2 linked regions of the Kitasatospora fiedleri genome follow. The protein of the gene in region 2 interacts with the protein of the main gene of each other region in a pairwise test. Links are inferred from orthologs where the notes say so. Each region holds a gene or a part of one and is shown on either strand. Other genes may lie near its edges.

Evidence for each region.
Region 1: the proteins of QMQ26_RS33935 (region 2) and clpS interact in binary tests that used the Escherichia coli proteins (3 or more experiments, as listed by UniProt). The link is inferred for Kitasatospora fiedleri from one-to-one orthologs.

What each region holds. Positions count from the first base shown.
Region 1 is NZ_OX419519.1:2,779,377-2,788,904, forward strand. The notes cover bases 5,896-8,882. They hold clpS (ATP-dependent Clp protease adapter ClpS), read right to left. Parts: upstream 7,543-8,882; coding sequence 7,249-7,542; downstream 5,896-7,248. Other genes in these bases: QMQ26_RS12940 (amino acid permease), read right to left, coding at 5,896-6,429; QMQ26_RS12945 (DUF2017 domain-containing protein), read right to left, coding at 6,631-7,206; QMQ26_RS12955 (nicotinate phosphoribosyltransferase), read left to right, coding at 7,684-8,882. Also shown: QMQ26_RS12905 (helix-turn-helix transcriptional regulator), read right to left, coding at 1-407; QMQ26_RS12910 (branched-chain amino acid transaminase), read left to right, coding at 647-1,564; QMQ26_RS12915 (MBL fold metallo-hydrolase), read right to left, coding at 1,552-2,304; QMQ26_RS12920 (MerR family transcriptional regulator), read right to left, coding at 2,486-2,674; QMQ26_RS12925 (PLP-dependent cysteine synthase family protein), read right to left, coding at 2,891-3,859; QMQ26_RS12930 (MoaD/ThiS family protein), read right to left, coding at 3,859-4,137; QMQ26_RS37450 (putative leader peptide), read right to left, coding at 4,259-4,372; QMQ26_RS12935 (Mov34/MPN/PAD-1 family protein), read right to left, coding at 4,535-4,966; more of QMQ26_RS12940, read right to left, coding at 4,987-5,895; more of QMQ26_RS12955, read left to right, coding at 8,883-8,997; QMQ26_RS12960 (isochorismatase family protein), read left to right, coding at 9,272-9,528. UniProt on the Escherichia coli protein: Involved in the modulation of the specificity of the ClpAP-mediated ATP-dependent protein degradation.
Region 2 is NZ_OX419519.1:7,426,463-7,435,756, reverse strand. Bases 2,359-5,111 are described here. They hold QMQ26_RS33935 (Dps family protein), read right to left. Parts: upstream 4,156-5,111; coding sequence 3,562-4,155; downstream 2,359-3,561. Other genes in these bases: QMQ26_RS33930 (mycothione reductase), read left to right, coding at 4,369-5,111; bioD (dethiobiotin synthase), read left to right, coding at 2,759-3,490; QMQ26_RS33945 (adenosylmethionine--8-amino-7-oxononanoate transaminase), read left to right, coding at 2,359-2,748. In the rest of the region: biotin synthase BioB, read left to right, coding at 143-1,387; more of QMQ26_RS33945, read left to right, coding at 1,387-2,358; more of QMQ26_RS33930, read left to right, coding at 5,112-5,748; QMQ26_RS33925 (glucose-6-phosphate dehydrogenase), read right to left, coding at 5,783-7,234; NAD-dependent DNA ligase LigA, read left to right, coding at 7,384-9,294.

The sequences.
Region 1 (9,528 bases), 4.6 Mb from region 2 along the record:
CCGGGCCGCAGCGACAGCGCCTCGGTGCGGGCGGCCCGGGCGGCGTCCTCCAGCAGCGCGGCCACCCGGTCGGTGCCGCGGACCAGCTCGTGGGCGGTGCCGGTGTGCAGCGGCAGGTAGCGGGCGTGCAGGTGCTCGACCCGCTCGCGGGTGCGGCGGGCCTCGCCGAGCAGCGCGGTGAAGCGGCGGTCGGAGTCGGCCAGCAGCTGACGGACGGCGGTGTCGATCGAGACGGCGGCCATCCCGCTGGTGGTCGCCGACGTCCGCTGGAGCAGCCCGAGGCCGCGCAGCTCACCCAGCGCCTGCTCGAACTCGCTTTCCTCGCAGCCGAGTTCCTCGCGCAGGGAGTCCAGCGGCAGGCCGGGGTCGGCGAGCAGGCGGGCGTACAGGGCGGTGCTGGTCTCCACCCTCCGGGAGCCTAGGGCCGCGGGCCGGGGGCGGAGCGCGGTTTTCAGCATGCGAGACGGCCCCGGCGGGCGGGCGGCGGCGGGGCGGCCGGAGGACGCGGAGGCGGGGCGGCCGGGAGCGGGTCCGCGTCCGGGAGGCGGTCCCGGCATCCGAGACGGGCGCTCCGGTGGCGGCCATGGCCTGATCCGGCGCGGCCGGGGTCTTCGCCGGGCGGGCCGGGGTCTCCAGGATGGGCGGCATGGCGATTCCCGAGTCTTCCGTGATCTGGTTCGACGGCGCGCTGGTGCCCTGGCAGGAGGCCCGCGTCCACGTCCTGACCCACGCCCTGCACTACGGCACCGGGGTGCTGGAGGGCACCCGGGTGTTCGAGACGGCCGACGGGCCCGCGGTGTTCCGGCTGGCCGAGCACCTGGCCCGGCTGGAGCGCAGCGCGCACATGCTGCGCATCGAACTCCCCTACAGCCGGGAGGAGTTGGCGGCGGCAACGGTGGCGCTGGTGGCGGCCAACGGCCACCGCTCCTGCTACCTGCGGCACCTGGCCTTCCTGGGCTACGGGTCGATGGGCCTGGACATGCGGCACTCCCCCACCAGCGTGTCGATCGCCTCCTGGGAGTGGCCCGCCTACCTGGCGGCGGGGCGCGGACTGCGGCTGATGACCAGCAGCTGGCGGCGCACCGACCCCAACGCCGTCCCCCCGGCGGCGAAGGCCACCGGCCCGTACCTGAACTCGGCGCTGGCCCGGCGGGAGGCCACCGACGCGGGCTTCGACGAGGCGCTGCTGCTGGCCCCGGACGGCACGGTCAGCGAGTGCAGCTCGGAGAACGTCTTCGCGGTCCGCGGCGGCGTCCTGCGCACCACCCCCGCCAGCGCGGGCGCCCTGGAGGGCATCACCCAGGACACCCTGCTGACCCTGGCCCGGGACCTGGGCGTAGAGGTCCGGGTGGAGAACCTGCTGCGCTCGGACCTGTACGCGGCCGACGAGGTCTTCCTCTCCGGCACGGCGGCCGGCGTCGTCCCGGTGGCCTCCCTGGACAACCGCGAACTACCTTCCTCCGAAGGCGAGTTGACCAAGCGGCTGGCCGAGGCGTACCGGGGTGCGGTGAGCGGCGCGGACCCCCGCTACCGGCACTGGCTGACGCCGGTTCACAGCTCGTAGACGGCTCCGGCGCGGGCGAGTTCGACCGGGCCGGGGAAGGCGGCGGCGGCGTCGCGGCGGTTGCGTTCGGCGTCGGTCCACGGCGGGATGTGGGTGAGGACCAGGCGGGCGGCGGCGGCCTCGGCGGCGTGCTCGCCGGCCTGGGTGCCGTTGAGGTGGATGGAGTCGAAGGTCTCCTTGCCGTCCGTGTAGGCCGCCTCGCACAGGAACAGGTCGGCGCCGCGGGCGAGTTCGACCAGGGCGGGGCAGACGCCGGTGTCGCCGGAGTAGACCAGGCTGCGGCCGCCGGCCTCGATCCGGAAGCCGTACGCCTCGCAGTCGAGGTGGTTGACCCGGGCGGCGGTGACGGTGAACGGGCCGAGGGCCAGCCGGGCGCCGTCGGCGAGGTCGCGGAAGTCGAAGACCTCGGTCATGCCGGGCTTCTCCGGCATGTCGTAGGCGCGGGCCAGGCGTTCGGCGGTGCCGGCCGGGCCGTGCACGGGCAGCGGGTCGGGGCAGCCCTCGACCCGGTAGTTGCGGGCGACCCAGTAGGCGCACAGGTCGATGCAGTGGTCGGCGTGCAGGTGGCTGAGCAGGACGGCGTCCACGTCGTAGAGGCCGGCGTACTTCTGCAGGGCGCCGAGCGCGCCGTTGCCGAGGTCGACGACGAGGCGGTAGCCGTCGTGCTCCACCAGGTAGCTGGAGCACGGGGAGTCCACGGACGGGAAGCTCCCCGAGCACCCCACCACGGTCAGTTTCATGCCGAGCCCTTCCCGCCCCGTCGGGCCATCGTCCGCGGCCGTCCGCGCCGCCGGTCGGGCGGGGCGGGGTTCTTCGACTCCGTCGGTGCTTTGACTGTCGAGGGTAAGGGCCGGGCGGCACTTTGCCCCCTCTCCCGTGCCGGGCTGTGGGCGGAATCACCAGGACGGGGCGGGGCCCGGTTCAGCGGCGTCCCGGGCGGGCCAGCGCCCAGCCGCGGATGGTCTCCGGGTACCAGCGGGGGTGGCCCGCGGCGTCGACCCGGTCGGGTTCGGGCAGCAGTCCGTGCCGCTTGTAGTTGCGGACTGTCTCGACCCGCACGTTGATGTGCCGGGCGATCTCGACGTAGGACCAGAGCTCTCGGCCGGGCATCGCGCCCACCTCCGGGTGACGGCGTACCAGTGGTGCGCCGCCAGCCTGGCGCGGCGGGGTCCGGTGACCGGGGCGCGACCGGCGTGGTGACCGTTCCGTGACGGAGCGGTCACCCGGAACGGACAAATACCGGGATTTCACAGCGGGCCGATGATCGGACGAGCGGACGGCGCGGCCCCCTGGGCGGGGTGCCGCGCCGTGATCCTGCCGCGGGGCTCAGGCCCAGAGCTGGCCCTGCAGCGCCTCGACCGCCGCCTCCGTGGTCTCGGCGGTGTAGATGCCGGTGGACAGGTACTTCCAGCCGCCGTCGGCGACCACGAACACCACGTCGGCCCGCTCGCCGGCCTTGGCGGCCTTGCGGGCCACGCCGATCGCGGCGTGCGCGACCGCGCCGGTGGAGACGCCCGCGAAGATGCCCTCCTGCTGGAGCAGTTCGCGGGTGCCGGTGACGGCGTCGGCCGAGCCGACGGAGAAGCGGGTGGTGAGGACCGCGGCGTCGTACAGCTCGGGGACGAAGCCCTCGTCCAGGTTGCGCAGGCCGTAGACCAGGTCGTCGTAGCGCGGCTCGGCGGCGACGATCTGCACGCCCGGGACCTTCTCGCGCAGGTAGCGGCCGACGCCCATCAGGGTGCCGGTGGTGCCCAGGCCCGCCACGAAGTGGGTGACGGTGGGCAGGTCGGCGAGGATCTCCGGGCCGGTGGTGGCGTAGTGCGCGCCGGCGTTGTCCGGGTTGCCGTACTGGTAGAGCATCACCCAGTCGGGGTGTTCGGCGGCAATCTCCTTGGCGATCCGCACCGCGGTGTTGGAGCCGCCGGCGGCGGGCGAGGAGATGATCTCCGCGCCCCACATCCGGAGCAGCTCGCGGCGCTCCTCGCTGGTGTTCTCCGGCATCACGCAGACCATCCGGTAGCCCTTGAGCCTGGCCGCCATGGCGAGCGAGATGCCGGTGTTGCCGCTGGTGGGCTCCAGGACGGTGCAGCCGGGGGTGAGCCGGCCCTCGGCCTCGGCCCGCTCGATCATGCGCAGCGCCGGGCGGTCCTTGATGGAGCCGGTCGGGTTGCGGTCCTCCAGCTTGGCCCAGAGCGTGACCCGGCCGTCCTCGTTCCCGGGGATTCCGGCCGAGAGCCGCGGCAACCGCACCAGTGGCGTGTTGCCGATGGCCTCGATCGGGCTGTCGTAGCGCATTACTTCATACCGCCGGCCACGGCCGGGAGGATGGTGACGCTGTCGCCGTCGGCGACGGCGGTGGCGATGCCGTCCAGGAAGCGGACGTCCTCGTCGTTCAGGTAGACGTTGACGAAGCGGCGCAGCTCGCCGCCGTCCAGCAGCCGGGCGGCGATGCCGGGGTGGCGGGAGTCGAGGTCGGTGAAGAGCTCCCCGAGGTTGGCGCCGTTGCCGTCGACGGCCTTGGCGCCGTCGGTGTAGGTGCGGAGGATGGTCGGGATGCGGACCTCGATGGCCATGGCTGCGCTCCTGTGGAGTGTGAGTTCGGGTTGCCGGGCCGGGCGGGGCGCGGCAGGGGAGGGGGCCCCGGCGCGCGGGGCGGGTGCTGTCCGGGGGGCTCGCCGGTCGCGGTGCCGCCGGTCAGTGCGCGGCGGTGCCGGGACAGATCGCGCTGGCGAGCCGGCACAGGTCGACGTGCAGGCGCGCCACGAGGCGGGTGCCTGGGGCCTGGTTGCTCACATCGACGGAACGCATGGACTCATCGTATAGATTCCCGCCCCCGCTTTGACATGCTTGTCTCGGCATCCGGTCGGCGGCGTTCCGAGGGGTGGGAAAGCGGGCCGGCCCGCCGCGCGCGGGCGGTGCGGGTCGGCCCGCTCCCGGGCCGTTCCCGGCCTGGGCCGGGTCGGGGGTCGCTCAGCCCTGGTGGGCCTCGACCACCTCGACGTCTTCCTCCGTGATCACACCGTCCACGATGCGGAACGAGCGGAACTGGTAGGGGTCCTGCTCGCCGGCGCCCTCGGCGGTGGAGACCAGCACGTAGTGGGCGAACGGCTCGGAGGCGTAGCTCACGTCGGTGCGGGAGGGGTACGCCTCGGTGGCGGTGTGCGAGTGGTAGATCACCACCGGCTCCTCGTCGAGGTCGTCCATCTCGCGGTAGAGCTTGAGCAGGTCGCCGGAGTCGAACTCGTAGAAGGTGGGCGAGCGGGCCGCGTTGAGCATCGGGATGAACCGCTCGGGACGCCCGGTGCCGGCCGGTCCGGCGATCACGCCGCACGCCTCGTCCGGGTGGTCGGCGCGGGCGTGGGCGACGATCCGGTCGCGCAGTTCTCGGGTGATGGTCAGCATGCCGCCAGGATAGCGACGCGTCAGTCGCCGCCCCCGGCCCGGAGGTGGGCGTGCGGGTCGGCGTGCAGGGCGGCCGGGTCGCGGCGGCGCAGCACCGCGTAGCCGACCGCCAGGCAGATCGCCCAGCCGGGGAAGACGTACAGCGAGATCCGGGCGTCGGGGTCGAAGGCGATCAGGACGGCGACCAGGACCAGGAAGGCCAGCGACAGCCAGCGGCTCCAGTTGCCGCCGGGGGCGCGGAAGGTCGGGGCGGGCAGCCGGCCGGCCTTCCAGGCGGTGCGGTAGCGGATCTGGCTGGCCAGGATGACGCCCCAGGTCCACAGGCCGCAGACGGTGGCGATCGAGGTGATGTACTGGAACGCCCGTTCCGGGACGAGGTAGTTGAGCACCACGCCGACCCCCATCAGCAGGCAGGAGACGGTGATCGCGGCGGCGGGGGTGCGGTGGCCGTTGAGCCGGGTGAGCCGCCCGGGGGCCTGCCGGCGCAGGGCCAGGTCGCGCAGCATCCGGCCGGTGGAGTACATCCCGGAGTTGCAGGAGGACAGCGCGGCGGTGAGCACCACGAAGTTGATGATCCCGGCCGCCGCCGGGATGCCGATCTTGCCGAAGGCGGCGACGAACGGGCTGACGCCGGGCTGGAACTCGGTCCACGGCACCAGCGACAGGATGACCAGCAGCGCGCCGATGTAGAACAGCGCGATCCGCAGCGGCAGGGTGTTGATGGCCCGCGGCAGGGTCTTCTCCGGGTTCTCGCTCTCGCCCGCGGTGACGCCGACCAGTTCCACGCCCAGGTAGGCGAACATGACGATCTGCAGGGTCATCACGGTGGCGCCGACGCCCTTGGGGAAGAAGCCGCCGTCCTGCCACAGGTGGGTGACCGAGGCGGTGTCGCCGGCGTCCGAGAAGCCGAGGGTGAGCACGCCGACGCCGATCAGGATCATCCCGAGGATCGCGGTGACCTTGACCATCGAGAACCAGAACTCGATCTCGCCGAACAGCTTCACCGAGATCAGGTTGGCGGCGTACAGCACCAGCAGGAAGGCCAGTGCGGTGGTCCACTGCGGGATGTCGGGCGCCCAGAAGCGGACGTAGACGGCGGCGGCGGTGGTCTCGGCCATGCCGGTGACCACCCAGAACAGCCAGTACGTCCAGCCGGTGACGAAGCCCGCGAACGGGCCGAGGAACTCCCGGGCGTACTCGGCGAAGCTGCCGGCCACCGGGCGGTAGGTGAGCAGTTCGCCGAGCGCCCGCATGATCACGAAGATCACCACGCCGGCCACCGCGTAGCTCAGCAGCAGGCTGGGCCCGGCCTTGGAGATCGCGGTGCCGGCGCCGAGGAACAGGCCGGTGCCGATCGCGCCGCCGATGGCGATCATCTGGATCTGCCGGGTGCCCAGCCCCCGCTGGTAGCCCTCCTCGTCGGGGGCGGACCCGGCCGCCTCGTCCGTCACCTGCTGCGTCATCCGCCCGCCTCGCCTCCCGGTCCGCGCCGGCCGGCCGGCCGACGGGCCCCGGCTGTCCCGGGGAGGCAGCAGTGAACCACGGTGAGGCCCCGGAACGCCTCATATCTGAGCTTTACCTGAGCAATCGGACAATATGAACGAAAGGAGGGGGCCGAATGGGGGGCGCGGGCGGAGGCGCGGGCAGGGGTCGGGCGGGCCCCGTCAGCCCGTCATCGCCTCCAGCAGGCTCTCCTGCATCGCGCCCAGCCACAGGTAGGCGATCACCAGCGGCTTGCGCGGGTCGGAGTCGGGCAGCCGGTACAGGCCCTCGTCCTCCTCCTCGGAGACCTCCAGCCGGGCGCCCAGGGTCAGCCGCAGGTCGTTCAGCGCGCCCAGCCAGCGCGGGAAGTCGTCCGGCTCGACCTCCAGCACCCCGCCCGCGCCGCCCAGCCCGTCCAGCGCCCGGACCACCGCCAGCGCGTCCTCGCGCTTGCGGGCCCGCAGGTCCAGCTCGGTGTAGCGGCGGAACTCGGCGGCCCGCTCGGCGGTCCGCGGGTCCTCCGGCGCGCCCGGCCCGCCGTACCCGTCGGGGAACAGCCGCAGCAGCGCCGGGTCCTCGGGGGCCTCGCTGGGGCCCTCCGCGAACAGCGCGGCCAGCGGGTCGTCGCTGCCGCCGCCGGGCGGCGGCCCGATCAGCTCCAGCATCTGCACTTCCAGCGAACGCAGGATGGACGCCTCGAACTCGTCCAGCGCGATCGCCGCGCCGCCGTCGCCCGCACTCTCGAACAAACCGGCCATGTGTGTCGAATCAGTCCCTCGTGGATGGTGGGTGACGGGCCGTCAGTCGTGCTGCAGGGTGGCCCACAGGCCGTAGCCGTGCATCGCCTGCACGTCGCGTTCCATCTCCTCGCGGGTGCCGCTGGAGACCACCGCCCGCCCCTTGTGGTGCACGTCCATCATGAGCTGGTGGGCCTTGTCCTTCGGGTAGCCGAAGTAGCTCTGGAAGACGTACTGGACGTAGCTCATCAGGTTGACCGGGTCGTTGTGGACGATGGTCACCCAGGGCGTGTCCGGCTCCGTGACCGGAACCCCCTCCGTCTCCGGGCGCTCGACCTCCACCGGCGCGACACTCACAGTCCGTCTCTCCTCGTCGACCTCGGCTTCCCCCGTCCCATGCTTCCATCCGAGGGACCCGGGAGCGAATCAGGGTGGCCCGACACGGGGACCGGAAGAGAAATCGTCACTCTGACGCTAAGTGGTAGTAGCATCATCCCCATGGACGCCATCACCGCGCACCGCAGCTCCGCGCTGCTCACCGACCGCTACGAACTGACCATGCTGCAGGCCGCGCTGCGCAGCGGTGCCGCCCACCGCCGCTCGGTCTTCGAGGTCTTCACCCGCCGCCTCCCGTCCGGCCGCCGCTACGGCGTGCTGGCCGGCACCGGCCGGGTGCTGGACGCCATCGAGGACTTCCGCTTCACCGCCCCGCAGCTCGACTGGCTGGCCGACCAGCGGGTCGTCGACGAGGAGACCCTGCGCTTCCTCGCCGACTACCGCTTCACCGGCAGCGTGCACGGCTACCCCGAGGGCGAGGCGTACTTCCCCGGCTCGCCGCTGCTCACGGTCGAGGGCAGCTTCGCCGAGGCGGTGATCCTGGAGACGGTGATCCTGTCGATCCTCAACCACGACTCGGCGATCGCCGCCGCCGCCTCCCGGATGACCGCCGCCGCGGGCGACCGCCCGGTGATCGAGATGGGCGCCCGGCGGGCCCACGAGCAGTCCGCGGTGGCCGCCGCCCGGGCCGCCTACCTGGCGGGCTTCGCCGCCACCTCCGACCTGGAGGCGGGCTTCACCTACGGCATCCCGACCACCGGCACCGCCGCGCACGCCTTCACCCTGCTGCACGACAGCGAGCGGGACGCCTTCACCGCGCAGATCGACTCGATGGGCCGCGACACCACCCTGCTGGTGGACACCTACGACCTCGGCGAGGCGGTCCGCACCGCCGTCGAGGTGGCGGGCCCGCAGCTGGGCGCCGTCCGGATCGACTCCGGCGACCTGACCCTGCTCGCCCACCGGGTGCGCCGCCAGCTCGACGAGCTCGGCGCCACCGCCACGAAGATCATCGTCACCTCCGACCTGGACGAGTACGCCATCGCCGCGCTCGCCGCCGCCCCGGTCGACGGCTACGGCGTCGGCACCAGCCTGGTCACCGGCAGCGGCCACCCGACCTGCGCGATGGTCTACAAGCTGGTCGCTCGCGAGTCGGTGCCCGGCGGCGAACTCGTCCCGGTCGCCAAGCGCTCGGCCGGCGGCAAGACCAGCGTCGGCGGCCGCAAGTGGGCCGCCCGCCGCCCCGACCGGGACGGCTTCGCCGAGGCCGAGGTGGTCGGCACCGGCCCCGTCCCGGCCGAGCTGGAGCCGCACCTGCTGCACGTCCCGCTGATCACCGACGGCGAGGTGGTCGGCCGCGAGCCGCTGGACGCCGCCCGCGACCGCCACCGCCGGGCCCGCGCCGCGCTGCCGCTGTCGGCGACCCAGCTCTCCCGCGGCGAGCCGGTGATCAACACCGAGCGGCAGGCCAACTGAACCGCCGGACGCGGACCCGGGCGGGGCGGGCGGGGGCGCCGGGCGGGCACGGACGCCGGGCGGGGCGGGCGCGGACGTGGCTTTGCCCGGCTTTGCCCCGCGGCGATCCCCCGGCGGCGCCCCGGCACTTTCGCGCCCGCCCCGCACTGCCTAGAGTGCCAACCGCTGTACCGTCCGGGCCCCGCCCGGACCACCCCGACGCCACCGCGGCCGAGACCCCCGGGCTCCGGGCCGCATCCCAGCTCCCCACGAGCCAACGAGAGAAGAGCCAGCCATGCACCGGGCCCTGATCGTCGTCGACGTGCAGAACGACTTCTGCGAGGGCGGCAGCCTTCCCGTCGCCGGCGGGGCCGAGGTCGCGGCCGCGATCACCGACCTGATCGCCGAGTCCGCCCCCGGCTACGCCCACATCGTCGCCACCCGCGACCACCACATCGACCCAGGCCCGCACTTCGCCGCCGAGCCCGACTACGTCCGCTCCTGGCCGGTGCACTGCGTGGCCGGCACCGAGGGCGTGGGCTTCCACCCCAA
Region 2 (9,294 bases):
GCGCCCCGGCCCGACGCGGCCCGCGCCGGTGTCCGGGCGGTCACTGTGAGCCGCGACACTGTGACAACTCGCACAGCCTGCGGGGGATCTTCTGGCGGGTTCCCTCTGGCGGACGCCGGGGCCGCCCGGGCAGGATCGGGCCATGGACCTCCTCGACATCCTGACCGACAAGGGCCTTCGCCGGGAACTGCCCACCCGGGAGGAGGCGCTGGCCGTGCTGGCCACCACCGACGACCAGTTGCTGGACGTGGTCGCAGCCGCCGGCCGGGTGCGCCGGCAGTGGTTCGGCCGCCGGGTGAAGCTCAACTACCTGGTGAACCTGAAGAGCGGGCTGTGCCCGGAGGACTGCTCGTACTGTTCGCAGCGCCTCGGTTCGAAGGCGGAGATCCTCAAGTACACCTGGCTCAAGCCGGACCAGGCCGCGCAGGCCGCCGCCGCGGGCGTCGCGGGCGGGGCGAAGCGGGTGTGCCTGGTGGCGAGCGGGCGCGGCCCGACGGACCGGGACATCGACCGGGTCGCGGACACCATCGCGGCGATCAAGGGCGCGGACGAGGGCGTCGAGGTCTGCGCCTGCCTGGGCCTGCTCTCGGACAACCAGGCCGAGCGGTTGAAGGCGGCCGGCGCGGACGCGTACAACCACAACCTGAACACCTCCGAGGCCACCTACGGCGACATCACCACCACCCACACCTACGCGGACCGGGTGGACACCGTGGCCAAGGCGCACGGCGCGGGCCTGTCGGCCTGCTCGGGCCTGATCGCGGGCATGGGCGAGAGCGACGCGGACCTGGTCGACGTGGTGTTCGCGCTGCGCGAGCTGGACCCGGACTCGGTGCCGGTGAACTTCCTGATCCCGTTCGAGGGCACCCCGCTGGCCGAGGAGTGGAACCTCACCCCGCAGCGCTGCCTGCGCATCCTGGCGATGGTCCGGTTCGTCTGCCCGGACATCGAGGTGCGGATCGCCGGCGGGCGCGAGGTGCACCTGCGCTCGATGCAGCCGCTGGGCCTGCACATCGCCAACTCGATCTTCCTGGGCGACTACCTGACCAGCGAGGGCCAGGCCGGGCAGGCCGACCTCGACATGATCAAGGACGCGGGCTTCGAGGTGGAGGGCGCCGGGCAGACCACCCTCCCCCGCCACCGCGTCCACGCCGCCGCCACCGGCTGCGGCGGCCACCAGGAGGAGGGCGCCTGCGGGACGGGCGGCGGCTGCGGCCCGTGCGGCGGCCACGGCGAGAGCGCGCCGGCCGTCGAGGCCGCCGGAGCGGTCGAAGCCGTCGGCACCGCCGGAGCCGTCGCGGCCCCGGGCGCGGAGGACGAGGCGCGCACCGACCTGGTCCGGGTGCGCCGTCGCGGCGCGGGCACCGAGCTGGCCCCGAACGCCTGATGGACCGTCAGCACACCCCGGACGCCGCCCGGCTGCTCGCACTGGACCGGGCGCACGTCTGGCACCCGTACGGTCCGATGCCGGGAACGGTCCAGCCCCTCGTGGTGGAGTCGGCCGCGGGCGTGCGCCTGCGGCTGGCCGAACCGGTCGGCGGGCACCGGGAGTTGGTCGACGGCATGTCGTCCTGGTGGGCGGCGATCCACGGCTACCGGCACCCCGAGCTGGACGCGGCGGTGCGCGGGCAGCTCGACTCGATGAGCCACGTGATGTTCGGCGGCCTCACCCACCGTCCGGCCGTCGAACTGGCGGTGAAACTGGTCGAGTTGACGCCGGAGCCGTTGCAGCACGTCTTCCTCGCCGACTCCGGTTCGGTGGCGGTCGAGGTCGCGCTGAAGATGTGCCTGCAGTACTGGCGCTCGCTCGGCCGGCCGGAGAAGCACCGGGTGCTGACCTGGCGCGGCGGCTACCACGGCGACACCTTCCACCCGATGTCGGTGTGCGACCCCGAGGGCGGGATGCACCACCTGTGGGGCGGGGTGCTGCCCCGGCAGCTGTTCGCCGCCGAGCCGCCCGCCGGGTACGACGCCCCGGCCGACCCGGCGTACCTCGCGCACCTGGCCGAGCTGATCGGGCGGCACGCGGGCGAGCTGGCCGCCGTGATCGTCGAGCCGGTGGTCCAGGGCGCGGGCGGGATGCGCTTCCACTCGCCCGCGTACCTGCGCGCGCTGCGGGAGTTGTGCGACGCGCACGACGTGCTGCTGGTCTTCGACGAGATCGCCACCGGCTTCGGCCGCACCGGCGAACTGTTCGCCGCCGACCACGCGGGCGTCTCGCCGGACGTGATGTGCCTGGGCAAGGCGCTGACCGGCGGCTACCTGACGCTGGCCGCGACGCTGTGCACCGGCCGGGTCGCCGAGGGCATCTCGCGCGGCGAGGTCCCGGTGCTGGCGCACGGCCCGACCTTCATGGGCAACCCGCTGGCGGCGGCGGTCGCCAACGCCTCGATCGACCTGCTGCTGCGGCAGGACTGGCGCGGCGAGGTCGGGCGGATCGAGTCCGCGCTGCGCACCGCGCTCGCCCCGTGCGCCGGACGGCCCGGGGTCGCGGACGTCCGGGTGCTCGGCGCGATCGGCGTGGTGCAGTTGGACGCGCCCGTGGACATGGCCGCGGCGACCGAGGCGGCGGCCGGGCAGGGCGTGTGGCTGCGGCCGTTCCGCGACCTGATCTACACCATGCCGCCGTTCGTCACCCCGGACGAGGACCTGGCCGCGATCGGCCGGGCGATCGCCGCGGCGGCCACCGCCTCCACCCGCGCCCACCGCGCCCATCACTCCGACCGCTCCGACCGCTCCGACCGCTAGGAACCGCGCCATGTCCACCGTCCTGTTCGTCACCGGCACCGGCACCGAGGTCGGCAAGACCCTGACCACCGCCGCCGTCGCCGCGCTGTGCCCGGAGCCGGTGGCGGTGCTCAAGCCCGGCCAGACCGGTCTTGGGCCCGACGAGCCGGGGGACGTGCACGAGGTCGCCCGGCTGGCCGGGCCGCTGGTGCACGCGGTCGAGCTGGCCCGCTACCCGGAGCCGCTCGCTCCCGAGACGGCGGCCCGCCGGGCCGGGCTGCCGCCCCTCGCGCCCGAGGACGTCGCCAAGACGGTCGCCGAGCTCGCCGCCGGGCACCGCACCGTCCTGGTCGAGGGCGCGGGCGGGCTGCTGGTGCGCTACGACGAGCGGGGCCGCACCCTCGCCGACCACGCGCTGGCCTGCCGCGACCTGGGCCTGGACGTCGGGTTCCTGCTCGTCGCAGCGGCCGGCCTGGGCACCCTGAACGCCACCGCGCTCACCGTCGAGGCGCTGCGCCACCGCGGCCTCCCGCTGCGCGGCGTCGTCATCGGCTGCTGGCCCGCCGCCCCCGACCTCGCCACCCGCTGCAACCTCGCCGACCTCCCCACCGCCGCCGGCGCCCCCCTCCTCGGCGCCCTCCCCGCCGGCGCCGCCGCCCACACCCCCGCCACCTTCCGCCCCTTCGCCACCGCCGCCCTCGCCCCCGCCCTGGGCGGCACCTGGGACGCGGCGGCGTTCGCGACCGCGCACCGCCCCGCCTGACGGGCCCGGGCCCGCCGAAGGCCGCCTCCCGCCGGAGCGGGGGCGGCCTTCGAGCCGGGTGTGCGGCGCGGTCAGCCCGCGGACTTGCCGCTCTTGCGGACGGCCTTCTTCGCGGCCCGCGCCTCGGTGGGGGCGTCCGCCGTGGCGAGGGTGCCGCTGGAACTCTCCAGGTGGGCGCGGACGAACCACTGGTACTGCTCGAGGTCGCGCAGCTGCTCGATGAGCAGGTCCTCGGTGGCGGGGTCGATCTTGCCGGCCTGCTCGACGGCGTTGCGCAGGTCGGTGATGACGCCGGTGTAGACCAGGTCGAGGGCCCCGAGGTGGGCGATGGCGTCGGCCCGGCCGACGCTGTAGTCGTCCCAGCTGCGGTCGGCGACGAGTCGGCCGGGGGTGCCGTGCGCGACGCCGCCCAGGGTGGCGATCCGCTCGGCGACGTCGTCCGCCATCAGGCGCACCCGGTCGACCTGGGGGTCGAGCATCTTGTGGACGGCGATGAAGTGCGGGCCGACCACGTTCCAGTGGATGTGCTTGAGGGTCAGGTGCAGGTCGTTCAGCGCGTTCAGCCGCTCCTGCAGCGTGACGATCAGCTCCGCGCCCTGTTCGGTGGTCAGGCCGGGGACGGTGTAGGCGGGGCGGTTGGCGTCACGGTTGACGGTGCGGGCCATGGCGGGTTCTCCTCATCGGGATGTCGTTCTGCACGGTGCTGACTCACGCCTCCCCCATTCCGCGCGACTCATGGGTGCGGATGCGCCGAACGGGTGAACATCTCCTCCGTCCGCCCGCCGGACGGGCCCACCGGCCCGGGGAGAAGCCTCCGGGTGGCACCCGTCCGGACCGGCGTCCGGAATGGTCCGCCGGGAAACGGTTACGTTCCGAACATGCGCCATCACGATCTCCTGGTCCTCGGGGCCGGCTCGGGCAACCTCCTCCTCGACGACCGCTTCGCCGACCTGGACGTCGCCGTCGTCTCCGCCGGCCCGTTCGGGGGCACCTGCCTCAACGCGGGCTGCATCCCCAGCAAGATGCTCGCCGTCACCGCCGACGTCGCCGACACCGTCCGGGACGCCGGGCGGCACGACGTGGACGCGCGGCTGCGGGAGGTGCGCTGGCCCGAGGTCCGGGACCGGGTCTTCGGCCGGCTGGACGCGGCGTCCGCCGAGGGCGAGCAGGACCGCCGGGACGCCGCGAACACCACCGTCCACCGGGGCCTGGCCCGGTTCACCGGGCCGCGCCGGCTCACCGTGGACACCGCCGACGGTCCGCTGGAGCTGACCGCCGACCGGATCGTCATCGCGGCCGGCGGCCGCCCCGTCGTCCCGCCCGTGGTGGCGTCCTCCGGCCTGCCCTACGAGACCTCCGACACCGTGATGCGCCTGCCCGAGCCGCCCGCCCGGCTGGTGGTGCTCGGCGGCGGCTACATCGCCGCCGAGCTGGCGCACGTCTTCCGCTCCGCGGGCAGCCACGTCACCGTGGTGGAGAAGGAGGACCGGCTGCTCGGGAAGCAGCAGGACGAGGCGGTGTCCGCCGCCTTCACCGAGGCGATGCGCGGGCACTGGGACCTGCGGCTGGGCCGTGAACTGACCGCCGTCACCGGCCGCCCCGGCGACCTGCGGCTGACCCTGGACGACGGCGCCGAACTGCGCGCCGACACCCTGCTGGTGGCCGTCGGGCGCCGCCCCAACAGCGACCTGCTCGACCTCGACCGGGCCGGCGTCGCCACCGGGGAGGACGGCCGGATCACCGTCGACGCCCAGCTGCGCACCACCGCCGACGGGGTGTGGGCGCTCGGCGACATCGCCACGCCCGTCCCGCTCAAGCACGTCGCCAACCGCGAGGCCCGGATCGTCGCGCACAACCTGCTGCACCCGGGCGAGGAGCGGTCCATGGACTACGGGGCGGTGCCCTCCGCCGTCTTCACCCGCCCGCAGATCGCCCAGGTCGGCCTCACCGAGCGGCAGGCCCGCGAGCAGGGGCTCGACCCGGCCGTCGCCGTGCACCGGTACGCCGACGTGGCCTACGGCTGGGCGCTGGAGGACACCGAGGGCTTTTGCAAGGTGCTCGCCGACCGCCGGACCGGACGGCTGCTCGGCGCGCACATCCTCGGCCCGCAGGCCGCCACCCTGATCCAGCCCCTGGTGGTCGCCCTCACCACCGGCATGACGGCCGGCGAACTCGCCGACGGCCCGCTGTGGATCCACCCGGCGCTGACCGAGGTCGTGGAGAACGCGCTGCGCGACCTGCCCGCGACCGGCCACTGACCGGCCGCGGGCGCCGCACGCCCGGCCCGCGCGCTCAGCCCGCGCGGTCCGACGCCGGGTCCGCCACCTCCGGCACCTCCGGCACCCCCGCCATCCCCGGCACCTCCGGTCCGGACGAGCCCCGGGGGTAGCGGACGGCGGGCGGCGGGTCGGCGAGGACCGGTGCGGCGAGCTCCCAGAGCCGTTCGACCTCGGCGGCGGTGGTGAACACCCGGTGGTCGCCGCTCAGCGCGTGGTGGAAGACCTGCGCGTAGGCGCCGAGGGAGGCGTCGGCGCCGGGCAGCGGCTCCAGGCCCAGCACCCCGTCCACCAGTCCGGGCCGGGGGCCGGGGCGGCTGAGCCGGACGCCGAACCGGACGTCCGCCGTGGCGCTCAGGCCCACCACCAGCTCGGTGCCGGCCTCGCCCTTGGTCCGGTCCCCGTCCCCGTCCCCGTCCGCCGTCGGGCGGAAGCGGACGGTGAGCCGGTGGTCGGCGGAGTCCAGGGCCTTGCCGGTGCGCAGCAGGAAGGGGACGCCCTGCCAGCGCGGGTTGTCGATCCGGACCTCGACGGCGGCGAAGGTCTCGGTGGTCGAGTCGGCGGCCACCCCGTCCTCCTCCCGGTAGCCCTCGTACTGGCCGAACACCGTCCGGGCCGGGTCGAAGGGCCTGGTCTGCTCGAACAGCCGGAGCCGGGCGGCGCGTTCCGCCTCCGGGTCGTCGGAGGAGGGCGGTTCCATCGCCGCGGCGGCCAGTGCCTGGCACAGGTGGGTGGGGATCATGTCGCGGAAGGTGCCGGTGCGTTCCATGAAGGCGGCCCGGCCCTCGATGTCGATCTTCTCCGGGACGTCGATGAGCACCGAGGCGATATGCCGGGCGTCCCACGACCCGGCGAGCCAGGGGTTGGCGGTGCGCAGGGCCAGCAGGGAGCGCACCGACTCCTTGGCGAGGAAGTGGTCGACCCGCAGGACGCGTTCCTCGGGGGCGAGGGTGGCCAGCAGCGCGTTGAGCGCGCGGGCGGTGTCGACGTCCTCGCCGACGGGCTTCTCCACCATCAGGGTCGCGTCCCGGGCGATGCCCTCGCGGTCCGTCATCCGCAGCATGCCGTCCGCCTGCCCGGGCGGCACGGAGAGGTAGAGGAAGGTCCGGCAGCCCTCGCCGAGCGCGGCGCGGCGCTGCTGCACGGCCGCCGCGAGCCCGGAGCCGTCCTCGGCGGAGGCGGTGGCGAACCGGATCCGTTCGGCGAACCGTTCCAGCGCCGCGCGGTCGGCGCCGTCCGCGGAGTCGGCGACCGCCGCCACGACGTCGTGGCGGAAGTCCTGGTCGGTGCCGGGCGAGTGGCGGCCCGAGCCGATCACCTCGAACCGGTCCGGGAGGAGGCCGCGCTCCCACAGTTCGAACAGCGCGGGGAAGAGCATCCGGCGCGCGAGGTCCCCGGTCGCCCCGAACAGGACGAGGAGGACCGGCCGGTCGTCGGCGCGGGAGGCGGTGGTGGGCGGTGCTGTCACGTCAGTGGCTCCTGGGTCTCGCGGGGGTCGCTCGGCGTGCCTTCCCCGCTTCCGCGATCCCACTCTCGCCCGAACGGGTTTCACCCGTCGCTGACGGGGCGTCAGGCGGTCCGGTCGGAGGCGGTCGGTTGTCAGTGCGGAACGGAAGGATGACGGTCATGAACAACGCCGCTCCGCTCTCTTCCGGCGACTACGCCGACGCCGTTGCCACCGCCGCGCGGGCCGCCGCCGCCTACTACGGGGACGGGGCGACCCCGCTCGGGGACGACGAGTACGACGCGCTGGTGCGGGCGATCGCGGCCTACGAGCAGGCGCATCCGGACGAGGTGCTGCCGGAGTCGCCGACCGGGAAGGTCGCGGGCGGCGCGGTGGTGGGCGACGTGCCGCACGGCGTGCCGATGCTGTCGCTGGACAACGTGTTCGACGACGCGGGGCTGGCCGACTGGGCCGCGGGCCTGGAGCGGCGGCTGGGCCGGGCGGTGGCCGGGTGGTGCGTGGAGCCGAAGCTGGACGGGCTGGCCGTCGCCGCCCGCTACCGGGGTGGGCGGCTCCGGCAGGTGCTGACCCGGGGCGACGGCCTGGCGGGCGAGGACATCACGCACGCCGCCGACGCCGTCCTGGGCCTGCCCGCCGTGCTCACCCGCCCGCTGGACGTGGAGCTGCGCGGCGAGGTGCTGCTGACGTCGGCCCAGTTCGAGGAGGCCAACCGAATCCGGCTCGCGCACGAGGCCGCCCCGTTCGCCCACCCGCGCAGCGGCGCGGCCGGGACGCTGCGGGCCAAGGGCCGCCCGTACCGGATCGAGCTGACGTTCTTCGCCTACGGCGCGATCGGCCTGGACGAGGAGCTGGGCCACAGCGCCCTGCTGGAGTCCCTGGCCGGGCTCGGCGCGAACACCGCCGCCGGCACGGCCGCCGCCCCGGTGCGCTGCGAGACGATCGAGCAGGTCCGGGAGCGGATCGCCGGGATCACCGCGCTGCGCGGCGCGCTGCCGTTCGGCATCGACGGCGTGGTGGTGAAGGCCGACGCGGCCGCGGACCAGCGGCAGGCCGGCTCCGGCTCCCGGGCCCCGCGGTGGGCGGTGGCCCGCAAGCTCGCGGCGGAGCACAAGGTGACCCGGCTGCTGGAGGTGGAGTGGGCGGTGGGCCGCACCGGCATCATCGCGCCGCGCGCCGTCCTGGAGCCGGTGGTCATCGACGGCGTCACCGTCACCTACGCCACCCTCCACAACCCCGCCGACATCACCCGCCGCGGGCTGATGCTGGGCGACCGGGTCTTCGTGCACCGGGCGGGGGACGTGATCCCGCGGGTCGAGGCCCCGCTGGTGGAGGAGCGCACCGGCGCGGAGCGGCCGATCGTCTTCCCCGCCGCCTGCCCGCGCTGCGGGGAGGGGATCGACACCGGCGAGCAGCGCTGGCGCTGCGTGCGGGGCCGCGACTGCCAGGCGGTGGCGTCGATCATCTACGCGGCGGGCCGCGACCAACTGGACATCGAGGGCCTGGGCTCGACCCGGGCGGTGCAGCTGGTGGCGGCCGGGCTGGTCACCGACCTCGCCGACCTGTTCACCCTGACCCGCGAGCAACTCCTCTCCCTGGAGCGGATGGGCACCACGAGCACCGACAACCTGCTCGCCGCGATCGCCACCGCCCGCACCCGCCCGCTGAACCGCGTCCTGTGCGCCCTGGGCGTGCGCGGCACCGGGCGCAGCATGTCGCGGCGGATCGCCGCGCACTTCGGCTCGATGGCGGCCATCCGGTCGGCGGACGCCGAGGCCCTGGCCGCCGTGGACGGCATCGGCCCGGAGAAGGCCCGCCTGGTGGTCTCCGAACTCGCCGAACTGTCCGCCCTGTTGGACCGCCTGGCCGACCTCGGCGTGGGCACCCAGGTCACCACCCCGACCGCGCCCGCCGCGCCCGTCCCCGCCGAAGGTGCCGCTGCCCCGGCCACCGGCCCGCTGACCGGCGAGGCCGTGGTGGTGACGGGCAGCATGACCGGCCCCCTGGCGGCGCTCTCCCGCAACGAGATGAACGAACTGATCGAACGCGCCGGCGGCAAGGCGTCC